DNA from 3 places in the Paenibacillus sp. MMS20-IR301 genome. Region 3 is predicted to be linked to each of the others. Evidence: riboswitches for the same ligand, from Rfam matches in the RefSeq annotation. Region 3 holds a riboswitch; each other region holds the start of a gene.
What was found. A riboswitch is a leader RNA that binds a small molecule or an ion and turns the genes downstream of it on or off. The one in region 3 is predicted to bind cobalamin.
Positions count from the first base shown of each region.

Region 1: linked by a shared signal. The riboswitch ahead of LOS79_RS15290 (energy-coupling factor ABC transporter permease) and the one ahead of LOS79_RS20100 (S-layer homology domain-containing protein) in region 3 are both predicted to bind cobalamin.
Region 2: linked by a shared signal. The riboswitch ahead of LOS79_RS22610 (anaerobic ribonucleoside triphosphate reductase) and the one ahead of LOS79_RS20100 (S-layer homology domain-containing protein) in region 3 are both predicted to bind cobalamin.

Region 1 covers NZ_CP135275.1:3,514,298-3,518,504, reverse strand. The annotation lists gene LOS79_RS15305 (alpha-N-arabinofuranosidase) at 1-481, shown strand, start outside; gene LOS79_RS15300 (DUF6171 family protein) at 501-776, shown strand; gene LOS79_RS15295 (ArsR/SmtB family transcription factor) at 885-1,826, opposite strand; cobalamin riboswitch at 1,986-2,181, shown strand; gene LOS79_RS15290 (energy-coupling factor ABC transporter permease) at 2,390-3,154, shown strand; gene LOS79_RS15285 (energy-coupling factor ABC transporter substrate-binding protein) at 3,154-3,459, shown strand; gene cbiQ (cobalt ECF transporter T component CbiQ) at 3,443-4,207, shown strand, end outside.
Region 2 covers NZ_CP135275.1:5,292,675-5,296,881, forward strand. The annotation lists tRNA gene LOS79_RS22595 (tRNA-Thr) at 1-40, opposite strand, end outside; gene LOS79_RS22600 (sugar phosphate isomerase/epimerase family protein) at 139-912, opposite strand; gene LOS79_RS22605 (MTH1187 family thiamine-binding protein) at 983-1,291, opposite strand; cobalamin riboswitch at 1,683-1,914, shown strand; gene LOS79_RS22610 (anaerobic ribonucleoside triphosphate reductase) at 2,257-4,207, shown strand, end outside.
Region 3 covers NZ_CP135275.1:4,671,762-4,675,968, forward strand. The annotation lists gene LOS79_RS20100 (S-layer homology domain-containing protein) at 436-2,625, opposite strand; cobalamin riboswitch at 2,915-3,120, opposite strand; gene LOS79_RS20105 (GAP1-N2 domain-containing protein) at 3,800-4,207, opposite strand, start outside.

The DNA of each region.
Region 1 (4,207 bases), 1.2 Mb from region 3:
CCGGATGGCGAACATCGCCCAGACCATCAACGTGCTGCAGGCTGTCATTCTGACCGAAGGGGAGAAAATGGTGCTGACGCCAACCTATCATGTGTTCAACATGTATAAGGTGCATCAGGATGCCGAGCTCCTGGATCTGACGATCGACAGCCCGGTGTACAGTTATGAAGGCCGTGAGATTCCTGAGGTATCCGCTTCGGCTTCCATTACGGCTGAAGGTATAATTCATGTCAGCCTGTGCAATCTGAATCACGAGACCTCCGCCACATTGCCGCTTGAGCTGCGCGGACTGGCCGTAGCGGCGGCTTCCGTCAGCGGGACTGTGCTTGCCGGATCATCCATTGATGCCCATAATACCTTCGAGCAGCCGGAAGCGGTAGTGCCGCAGCCGTTCACTGCCTTCAAGCTGGAGGGCACTGCGCTTACCGTAGAATTGCCGCCAATGTCGGTAACTGTACTGGAAATTACACCGGAAGCCTAATAAGAAGAAGGTGAACAGCATGACAGCAGCTTCAGCCTGCAAAGGATGCCGGGAGGAATACAAGGTAACGGAAGCGCAGATTGCCCGTATTCTGGCTTCCTCCATGTTCAATCCGGATAATACGGCTTCGGATGAGGTTTATGCGGGCCGGATTGCCCTGTGCGGAACTTGCCCCAAGCTGCAGGACGGGGTGACCTGCACCGCCTGCGGCTGCATCATTCCGGTTGTGGCCCGGCTGAAGGCGCGCGGCTGTCCGCTTCCGGGCGGCGGCCTGTGGCAGCCGGTGGCGGAATAAAGGCCGTCGGATAATACAACTTAATACTGCCCGTAAATGAAACAGCGGCAGCGGGGAACCTACCTGAGGGTAAGTTCTCCCGCTGCCGCTGTTTGGCGTGTTTGCAATTTATTCCGGCTGGCCGGCATTTCCCGGGGAATCGGCAGCATCATTATAAAAGAGCTCAAAGACCAGATCCTCGTTATAATTGCCGAAGCCTTTGCCAAACAGGGTAAGACCTCCAATATGCTCTGCATCCTCTTCAACGGCCACCCTGAAGGTCCACTGTTTCTCGCGGATGCCTACCTGGTCCAGCGTGATCTCTGAGAGCTTCTGCCCGTCCATGAAGGTGCCGGCCGGTGTAATCCGCAGCTGCTTGAGCAGACCGTACTGGTTGGTGAGCGCAGGCCACCAAGCCGGGGTATATTTGCCGTGGCTGTCGCCGTAGTCGCCCGGGCTTGTCCAGAAGCCGAGCCGCCGGCCGTTCAGGGTGAAGGAGATATCTGAAGGCCAGTTGTTATTGATAGACGGAGCTTCTGAGGCGATCTCCATTGTGATGACCAGCTCTTCCGGCTGCTGGCTGGAGAGCAGGAAGTTGGGGATTTTATATTCCACGAAGCCTTTGCCGAACCAGAGGATGCCTGCATTCACGCGTTCCTGGTCCCAGAAATACCGCGGATCATCGAAATTGCCGATCACCTTCTCTGTGGTGGACAGGCCGCAGGTAGGTTCAATCCGGAAATCGGAATAATGGCCTACGGGAATCTCCTTGCGGTAGCTCCGGCGCTGCGCCCGTGCCTGTCCGGGGAAGATAATCTCGGCCCCGTCAGCAGCCAGCGTACAGATCTTCTGCAGCCCGCTCTTGCCCGGAGCCATATGGCTCCGGACTAGCCCGGCGGCTTCAAGCTTGCGCACATGCATGGTCATAATAGCGCTGCTGAGCTTAAGTGCTCCGGCCAGCTCCTTAACATTCATTGGTTTATCGGCCAGCAGGCGCAGCATCTGCAGGCGTACCGCACTGGATAATGCCTCATATACGGGCAAGGATTGTTCGGTTAAATCTAGTTTCATGTGCTGCCTCCGCGTTCAGGTTATATAGTTAATGATTATATTACTCAAACAACGTTCTTACAAGTAAATGAACAACTTTCCGCTCGAATGAGCATGCTGCCGCCATCCGCTCCAATTTTATCACAGACAGGCTAAGCTCTGTCCGCTATGATGTAGGGTGAATTAGCGACTATACAAGGTGCTCTTGCCGCCTGCGGCAAGGGGTAACAGGGAATCGGGTGCAACTCCCGAGCGGTCCCGCCACTGTAAGGAAGAGCTGGGCTTCATCATGTCACTCGGGCATCACCCGGGGAAGGCGAAGTTCACAGCGCCGGTATTCCAAGCCAGGAGACCTACCTTGTGTAAGCACACCACGACTCTACGCGGATAGGAGCGGTGTACGGATAGGTTATTTAGAAGAGGCGTTCTGCCAGCAGAGCCGGAGGGGATCTTTAATATACAAGATTGCATCCAGCTATTCATTGCGGCATTCGCCACCCTACATTACCTGCGTACATGCACTCCCACCCTCAAGGGCGGGAGTTTTTTGGTTTGACCGATTTGAAGAAAATGGAGGCTGACAAATGAAAAAACGCGGATTTTGGAGTTTTGCGGCACTGGTTGCCGGATTTACAGTGTATTTTATGCTGAATGAACCGGGGACAGCCCGGGCGATGCACATCATGGAAGGCTTCCTGCCGGTAGGCTGGGCGGTATTCTGGTGGGCGGCGTTTATCCCGTTTTTCGTGCTGGGCATTATCCGGCTCAGAGCAATGACCAGGGAGAACCCGGAGCTGAAGCTGCTCCTCGGGCTGGCCGGAGCGTTCACGTTCGTTCTCTCGGCGCTCAAAATGCCTTCCGTCACCGGAAGCAGCTCCCATCCAACCGGTACGGGACTTGGCGCTGTAATGCTGGGGCCGCTCCCGATGGGAGTTATCGGCTCGGTTGTTCTGTTGTTTCAGGCGCTGCTGCTGGCGCACGGGGGAATTACGACGCTCGGGGCGAATGCTTTCTCGATGGCGGTAGCGGGTCCTTTTGCCGGATATGCAGTGTACAAATTAATAATGAGACAGCCGCAGCGTGAAAAGCTGGCTTTGTTCTGCGCCGCCGCAATTGCCGACCTGATGACCTATGTCGTAACCTCCTTCCAGCTTGCGGTGGCTTTTCCGGCGGAGGATGGCGGAGTTCTGGCTTCTTTCGTGAAATTCGGGGGGATCTTTGCGCTCACGCAAATTCCGCTGGCCATCAGCGAAGGGCTGCTGACTGTGCTCCTGTGGAACTGGCTGAAATCATACAGCCCGAATGAACTGTCCCTGCTCAAGCGCAAAGTGAACGGAGGCAACGCCTAATGAACAATAAATGGAAGAATGGATTGATGCTGCTGGTTGTCGTCCTTCTCTGTGTCCTGCCGCTGCTGTTCGTAGAGGGTGAGTTCGGGGGAGCGGATGATGCCGCCGAAGGGGCCGTTACGGAGATTGATCCGGCCTATGAGCCCTGGTTCAAGCCGCTGACCGAGCTGCCCGGTGAGACAGAAAGTATGCTGTTCGCCCTGCAGGCGGCGCTCGGAGCCGGAGTGATCGGGTATTCGCTGGGGCTGCTGAAGGGCAAGCACGGCCTGCAGAAGCAGAAGACGCCAAGTGATCAGACGAATTGACACTCTTTCGTATAACAATGCGCTGCGGCAGCTGTCTCCCCTGTGGAAAAGCTTCTTCGCGGCGCTGATGTTCCTGCTCGCTTATACAGTCCATCCGCTGCTGCAGCTTGTAATTACGCTCTGGATGATGTCCTGGTGCATTCTGCATGCCGGAATCCCTGTCCGCGCCTACGGGCTGCTCTTTGGTACGGCGCTGCTGTTCTATGTCCTGAGTCTCCCGGCACTGCTGGTAGAGTTCGGCCATCCGGCCGCGGGAGCACCGGGTATATTCCGGCTTCCGGGGACCGGCCTGCCAGTGTATGTCACAGCAGCAGGGCTGCAGCGGGCAGGCCTGCTGCTGGCGAGAGTCGCAGCCTGTATGAGCTGCTTCTTCTTCCTGATGCTCACCACGCCGTTCAGTGAGCTGCTGCAGGTGCTCCGCAGGCTGCGGATGCCGCAGATTGTGCTGGAGCTGATGCTGATCATGTACCGCTTCCTGTTCCTGCTAAGCGATGCGGCACACGGGATGATGCTCTCCCGGCGGCTGCGCGGCGGCCGCAGAGGATATAAGGCCAGACTGCACGAGACGGCAGCCATGGCGGGGGCGCTCTTCGGGAACACCATGCACCGGTATTACGGGCTGTCCCAGGGACTGCTGGCCCGCGGATTCACGGATGAGATTATTCTGCCGCCGTATACTGCACGCCCTGTGCCGCGGCGGTATGCTGCCCGGGCGTATGCCGGAATAACCGTGCTGCTGCTGGCACAG
Region 2 (4,207 bases), 620 kb from region 3:
GCATTACGAGTGCGTTGCTCTACCCCTGAGCTACACCAGCTTAAAGGGATGCTTACTCTGCCAAACAAAAAATATTATAACTCTTCCGGCAGAAAACGCAACCCCTTTCCGTCTATAACCTCTTATGTTGCTTAAGCCCTATGCAAGTCCCAGTCTGCGGAAGTAGTCCAGTGCCTGCTTGGCACTTTCCAGCGAAGATACCGCATAGACCTCCTGTTCGACAATATAGTACAGAATTCCGCTTTCCTCCGCTGCATCAAAAACGCTTTGGAAATCTACCGCCCCTTGTCCAAGGTCCGTTTCTTCATGATCTGCCCCGAAATCCTTAATGTGAACCAGCGGCACACGGCCCGCATAGCGGGTGACATAGTCAACCGGCCGGGCCCCGCCCCGGTATACCCAGCCCAGATCAAATTCTGCAAGCATATGCTCTCCCGGAATCTGCTCCAGCCAGATATCGATGATCGCCTTGCCGTCCACTTGCTGGAATTCATAGGCATGGTTATGGTAGCCGTATTTCATGCCAGCCGCCCGTACCATCGCAGACGCCTTCTCCAGAAACGGAACTACCGCTGCTACATCCTCGGCAGACGGATTCTCCGGCAAGGGTGCCGCCGGGGTAATTATATATTGAAGTCCAAGCTCTGCCGCATATTCAATCTCTTGGGATAATGCTTTCTCCATGTTGTCCAGGCTGCTGAAATCCAGGCCCACATGCGCCGAGGGCGCCTTAAGCCCCAGCTTGTCCAGCGTACGGCGAAGCTCCCCGGCAGGCACGCCGAAGTATCCGGCAAATTCCACTGCCCCGTATCCCATTTCGGCAACCTTAGCCAGTGTGCCCAGGAAATCCTGCTCACTCTGGTCACGCAGCGTGTACATCTGAATACCTACTTGCGGTGATTCTCCTGCCATGTAACAATCAGCTCCTTAGCGGTTATTTAATCATACCTTGTCATTCCCTACTGCAATACAGGCAGCAGCATTATTCCCCCAGCAGCTTACGTTCAACGGACTCCAGCTTGCTGCGGCTTGTCGAGGGCTTGTCCCGCCGGTCATCAATTTTGAGTGAAGTCGAAACTCTCAGTGCCCCTGCTGTAAACGGCGACTCATGCAGCGCTTCCACAGCCGCCAGAATCCGCGCAACCGGCCCCTCAATAATCGTCCCCATGGAGGTAAGCTCATAGGTGATTCCCTCCACCGTCTGCAGCACACGCTGCATTTCAGCCACATAGCCGCTGAGACTGGTGCTGCCGGTGCCGACCGGTATAACGGTTACTTCGCCAATTGCCATTTTGTAATCCCTCCCCGGAATATTGTGCACAGCCTGCCCTTTCCTCTCCATTGTAACCCTTCTCATGCCCGCCTACAAACAGCCTGCCGCTTCTTTTTCCAGCCCTGTTTCTGTGGGATTATCCCTGAAATTCTCATTTTCTCCTGAAGCTATTACTATATCCCTAAAATAGTTTCACGAGGGACATGCGTACTATATTTATGGAGTCTTTGTGGCAGCTTTTGGGACAATTTATGACTCATTGAAGACAAAATTTGCAGTCAGACTGTGGATTACCTGTGGACTAACTGTGGATCAGCTGTGAGTAAAACCCGGGAAGCCGCTCCACGCCTGGATTTCCAAAAAAATGTTTACAAACACAATATATTGAGTTACTTTTATTTAACAACAACAAAATATAGTAGAAACAGGTGTTTCACTCATCTAGTAGAGTTGAAGCTTAATAGGGAAACGCGGTGCAAATCCGCTGCGGTCCCGCCACTGTAACCGGACGCTCCAAGGCCTAAGCGGCCTTAAGGGCAGCAGCCTCCGGCAAGACGCCACTAAGAGGCCAGCAGCCTCCCGGGAAGGCGCCGGAGGGTACACGGCAAGCCAGGAGACCTGCCTGTTTCTGTGACACCGACAGACTCCTGCGAGGAACAGGTGAGGTGTCCGTATGCGGCCTGCAAGAGCAGAGCTAGCCTTTCCGTTATTCGGGCCAAAGGCTGCCGATACCTGAGGACAATTATATATTGCTCTCAGGTATCGGCCTTCTGCGGAATGTACTGGAACGGGTTCTACACACCACTGGGCATAATTCTGATACCCGTTTGTATATTCCACTTAGACTACCGGCAGCTGCCCTTTATGCGGGCAGCTGCACTGCGCATCCGGGCATTTCCCGCCTTCCTGGCCGGAGATGCCTTTTTACTGATGTCTTGAAGCATTGCCTTCAAGTTTACAATACTGAGAGGAGAGAGCTATACATGACGCTGCTGGAGAAACGATATAACGGAGGACAAGCTGCACAGGAGGTTCTTCTGGAAGAAGTAATTCATTTGGGTAAGGATATTATCGACAGCCGGGATCTGGATTTGCTGCGTGAGAACGCCAACTTGAACGGGGAGAGCTTCTCCGGCAAGATGAGCAAATTCGGCAGTGAGTATTCCAAATGGTACGCCCGGAATTTCACTATGCCGCCACAGCTCGTTCAAGCGACGCTCGATAATGTCGTATATGTTCACGATCTGGATCAATACGCCATCGGAACAACCAACTGTATCTTCATTCCGTTTGAGCGTCTTCTCCGCGAAGGCTTCAACACCGGCAACGGCAGCGTACGCCCTCCTAACTCAATCATGACGGCAATGTCGCTGGTGGCGATTATTTTCCAGTCCCAGCAGAATGCCCAGTACGGCGGTGTATCCGCGAACAAGCTGGATTACGATCTGGCTCCCTATGTGACCAAATCCTTCGCCAAGCTGTTCCGCAAGGGCCTCGAGTATTTCGAGGAAGGTACCGCAGGCGAGCAGCTCGGTGAGATTACGATGAGCCGTACCGATCTGGAAGAGCAGTATCCGCGCGCCTTCCGTTTCGCTCTGAAAGAGACCGAAAGCGAAACACTGCAGGCAGCCGAGAGCATGGTACATAACCTCAATACAATGTCCAGCCGTTCAGGCGGCCAGATTCCTTTTACCAGCATCAACTATGGTACATGCACCTCACCTGAGGGCCAGCTCGTCATCAGCTCACTCCTGACAGCCACTATGAACGGACTGGGCAGCGGGGAGACACCGGTGTTCCCGATCCAGATTTTCAAATGCAAGCAAGGGGTTAACCAGCAGCCGGGCGATCCTAACTATGAGCTGTTCCTGAAGGCCGCCGAGTGCTCTGCACGCAGATTATATCCGAACTTCGCCAACCTGGATGCTCCGCTGAATATGCAGTATTATGATCCGGAGAATCCGGACACCGAGTTTGCTACGATGGGCTGCCGGACACGGGTGCTCGGCGACCGCTTCGGACGCAATCACTGCTCCGGTAAAGGCAACCTTTCGTTCAACACGCTCAATCTTGTACGTCTCGGACTTGCCTACGGTACAATAACCGGCCGCCGCCTGGCTGCCGACGAGGCCGGCTTCTTCGAAGACCTGAACTATTACATGGATGTTGCACTGGACGGGCTGCTTCACCGGTTCCGTATCCAGGCTGCCCAAAAGGCCAAAGCCTCTGACTTCATGATGCGTGAAGGGGTCTGGGAAGGCGGAGAGCAGCTCGCACCTGACGAAAGCGTCGGCGAACTGCTGAAGCACGGCAGCCTGTCGATCGGCTTCATCGGGATGGCAGAATGCATGAAGGCTATGTACGGCAAGCATCACGGCGAAGATATGGAGATCCACGCCAAAGCTGTAGCCATTGTCCGCCATATGCGTGAATATTGCGACCGGAAGAGCGAAGAGCTGGATCTCAACATTACACTGTTCGCGACTCCTGCCGAAGGACTCTCCGGCAAGTTCACTAAGGTGGACCGCAAAGTACTCGGCTCCATTCCGGGAGTAACAGACCGTGAGTACTATACGAATTCCTTCCACATTCCCGTCTACTACGACCTGAGTGCAGCTAAGAAAATCAGCCTCGAGGCTCCTTTTCATGAGTATTGCAATGCCGGAGCAATCTCTTATGTCGAGCTGAACGGAAATGCCCGCAGCAACCCTGCCGCCTTCGTCAAAATCATCAAATATGCGCTGGAGCAGGAAATCAGCTATTTCAGCATCAACCATCCGATCGACCGCTGCTCGGGCTGCGGCTATGAAGGGGTAATCGGTACGAACTGCCCGTCCTGCAACGCCCATGAGGATACAACCCATATCCGGCGGCTGCGCCGGGTAACCGGCTATTTGACCGGCGATTACCAGACCCGCTTCAACGCCGCCAAGC
Region 3 (4,207 bases):
CAGTCAGCCTGTTCCCCGTTCCGTCCATACACTTTATGTTTTCTTATCAACACATATACAAACTAATCCTTAACATCAGCCTGCCGGCCACAGGGTACTTCCCTTCCGCAACCTGCAGAGCTCTACTTGCAGCAGCTCGAAACACTGCACAGGCACATCCTATCCACTGCACTCCCCGCCGGAACGTTAGTTGGATAAATGACACTTAATTCACCCGCCCAAGCTGCTCTATCCATTTTAGTTGGATAAATGACACTTAATTCCGCCCATATCGCCGCCAACGGGTAACTTGAGCATCATTAAATGCTGTTTTTCCAACTAATTTCCCGCAGACAGGGATTTCAGCAGAATTAAGTGCTCTTTTTCCACTAATTTCCCGCTCCTCCCTGCTCTATATGAGAACCCAGGACAGCGGGAGCAACGCACTCCCACCAACTAAGGCAATCTAACCGCCACTGCCGCAGCCATTTCCCGGGTAACAGCCGCAGAAGGCTTGAATTCACCGCCGGTGCCGCTCATCAGCCCAAGTCCGGTCACAGTGCGCACTGCAGTCAACGCGTATTCACTGATCTGATCCTCATCAGAGAATTTCCCGATTCCGGCAACGGCTGAAGCAGCATCCAGCTTGAATGCTCTCATAATCATTACAGCCATATCCTCACGTGTAACGAGGCCGTCCGGTTTGAACGCCGTAGCTGTCACACCGCTGATCATGCCCAGTTCCTTGGCTTTGTTCACTGCTCCATAATACCACGCATCCGCTTTAACATCACTGAAACTCTGGGCAGATGTTGCCGCAGACGGCTCATTGCCGGTCAATCTCAGCAGCAGCGCTGCAAACTCCGCACGGGTAATATTCTGTTTCGGTGCAAAGACAAGACTGCTCTCACTGATGCCGCCCATAAGCTTGCGGTCATATGCCGTGTATACGGACTCCAATGCCCAAGGCGAGATCGACTTCACATCGGCAAAAGCCGCACGGTCCGCAGCAGCAGAAGCTACAGTAAGCGGCTGTACGTAACGGACAACAGCAGGCGTGTTGTCTTTGAGATACCCGGTAAGGGTAAGGGTGTATTTATTCGCTGCCAGGCCACCGGCAAAAACAGCCGAACCCGCAGCATCCGTAACCGCCGTTTTACCGCCGATGGTCACTTGTACCCCCGCAGCCGGTGAAGTAACCGGATCGGACGTAAAGGTGTCATTGTTCCAGACCCACTGCTTCTGCGTCACTTTTACAGTAATATCTTGTCCTGGCTGCGGCTGCGCAGGGGAGACCGTTACCGATTCTACCACCTGTGTGTTATCTCCGCCGTAATAGACAAGTACCCGGTCGTTCTCGGCAAGTGCGAAATCACCCATCCCCACACTTGGATAGATCCAAGCTCCGCCGCGGGCAACCACATACATCCAGCCGTCATAGCCGCCAAAAGTTCCCGCGCTCACGCCGCCGATCCCCGTCACATAATTACCCGCTTCGTTCACCAGAGCTACGCCCTTCTCCGCTGCCGCCTTCTCCAGCGCATTCAGCACATTCCCTGCATATACAGAAGCCTCTGCCAGTGTTCCATTAGGACCTTCCACATTAACTAATACGTTAACCCGCGGATTCTGCACAGGTGTATTGCTCAGATCGTACAGCTTGCCGCCACTGCTGAACAGGCTGTAAGCAACCAGGGCCTCCAGGGCCTGCTCTGTAGACAGCTGATTGTAGCTGCCGCCGGCAGTATGGGCAAAGCCGCCGCCCGCTGCGCTGAAGCTCAGCAGCTTGCTGACAAGGCTAACGTTACCCTTCGAATACGCTGCTCCTGCAGGGTCAATACCAAACGAAGACAGGCCAATGATTGCCTGTGCTACACTCTCGCTGCTGTCCCCGTATCCGCCGTTCTTGTCCTGCGCTGTTGCAAGCCAGGCTGCAGCACGTTGTCCAGCCGTATTTACTGCCGGATCATTCTTATGACCCGCCAGCACTGCAAGTACCATCGCTGTCATATCCGGATCGCTTGCACCTGTAGTCAGGGTGAAGCCGCCGTCCGTATTCTGCTTGGCCAGAATTTCTGCCAGCAGCTTCGCTGGTGTCCACTTGGCGTTATCAGGCATTGTATACGTTCCGGAATCCAGCGCCAGCAGCACGTAGGCTGCATTATTCAGCGTCTGGCCGGTAATTTTATCGTTATTGTAGAGCTTCTCAATCAGGTTATAGCCGGCAAAATCAGCCGGATTCCCGCCAAGCGCCCTAACGGCCAGCGTAATCCGCGCATAATCCGTAGCTCTGTTGAAGGTCCCCTTAGCCGCAGCTACCTTGCTCTCAAGCGCCTTCAGATAGCTGTCTGGAACCTTATAGCCCGCCTGGGCCAGGCCGATTGCCTGCCAGTCCGATTGAACACCGTTCTTCAGCACAAACTCAGCAGTGGCATAGACCGCTGCAGTTACACTGCTGCCTAGAGCGGATGAGAGCGAGACGTCAGTACTCTTATTTCCGGCAGTTACACCGGCCTGGACATCAACAGCAGCATCATTCGCGGCAAAAGCTTGTCCCGCCGGAGCTACGGCCGCTCCCAGAACTGCAAACAGCATAATTACGATCAGACTCAGCCGTGTCCATTTAGATAATAAATTGTTCTTCATTGCTAACCTCTTTCTTAATATAGAATGGATGAAGCCAGAGCAGCCTCCGCCAGCAGCGCAGGCACAAATTGCATGAAGCTTTTCCGTTCCTGCAGGAACGGTGCATTTCAGCAGAGCCTAAGGATAATTCAAGATGCATGGCACATTCTACCACCCTTAGATCCGCATAAAAACCGCCCTTTGCAGGGCGGCCGGGGAAAGATACAATAACATGCAGCAGGAACGAGGAATGCCTCCTGGCCACATTACTTATATGTGCATCTGTTCCGCATTCTTATCCCCGAAGAATTGAAACAACAACGAAAAAGGCAGGTCTCCTGGCTTATGCCTCATCGCTTCCCCCGCCTTCCCATCCTAGTTCACAGCGACAGTGGCATCCCCGGGAGTTGCTCCGCATTTACAGTGGCGGGACCGCACCGGACTTGCACCGGCCTTCCCTTTTAAGCAGATTATACGCACAGAAGCAGTCTTGCCGCCCATCCCGGACAGCGCTCATTCCTGTTAGAAATCTGCACCTTTTTCCAAAGCTTATTAAATTTTAATAATTACAATCAATCATATCTACTATTCCCCTGTATGTCTATAGACAAGCTAAAAGAGGAAAAAACACTAACTACCCGAGTCAAAAACGAATACAGTCCGGCGGACACTTCCGGTACTTTTGGTACTTCAGACACTTCAGATATTTCTGCTATTTCTGCTACTACTGAGACTTGGGAGACCACTGAGACTTAAGGTACTAAAACGGACACCACAGCCTTTATTCGCCCGTTTTTGTTCCATTTTCCAGGTTTGCGGACACCACAGCCCTTATGCACCACTTTTCGTGTGCTATCTTCACTTTTCTAGCGAAATAACGTCGCTGGTGTCCGTATGGCCAGCATTCAGCTGATTTCCCGCATCTTAACGTCTCTCCTGTCCGTAACGCTAAACTATTTACTTGAAAACCGGTGCGTGAGTGTCTACTTTATGGACTAAGAATCACATTTGCTCATAGCTTGGTGCTTACAATAGCTGGACTTGAGCGGACTAGTGAGCTGCACCAACAAGGGATCTATCCCCCAGCATTTCCTCCAGGATCAGATACTCTTACTCACACAAAAAATCCTGAACAGCATACGCGTCCTCCGCATCGCTTGCTGTTCAGGATTAATATCAGGCCATTACAGATATTCTACTCCGCACCTGCGGTTGGATCTGCAGCAGGTGAAGGCTCAGCGCTCACTTCAGCACCAGGTGTGGCCGTTGCCTCCGGGGAACTGCTTGGAGTACTCTCCAGAGAACCGCCTCCCGCAGGCTGCAGGATCAGCTTGTACTCTCCGGCGGTGATCATATCACCTGCGGCCAGCTTTGCTCCCGGCTCCAGCTGCACCATCACCTCGTAGGCGCGTACAATGGCTGCCGCGCCTGTACTGCCGCCGTTATTCCCTGCGGCCACACCCCCGCCGCCGTCACTCGCGGCTGCCGCATCACTGCCGCCGCCATTCCCGGCGACACCAGCCAGGCAATTGCCCGCAGTTACCACGACCTTGTACGTGGCCGCAGCACCGCTGCCGGAGTCTACGCTGATCTCCGCTGGCTG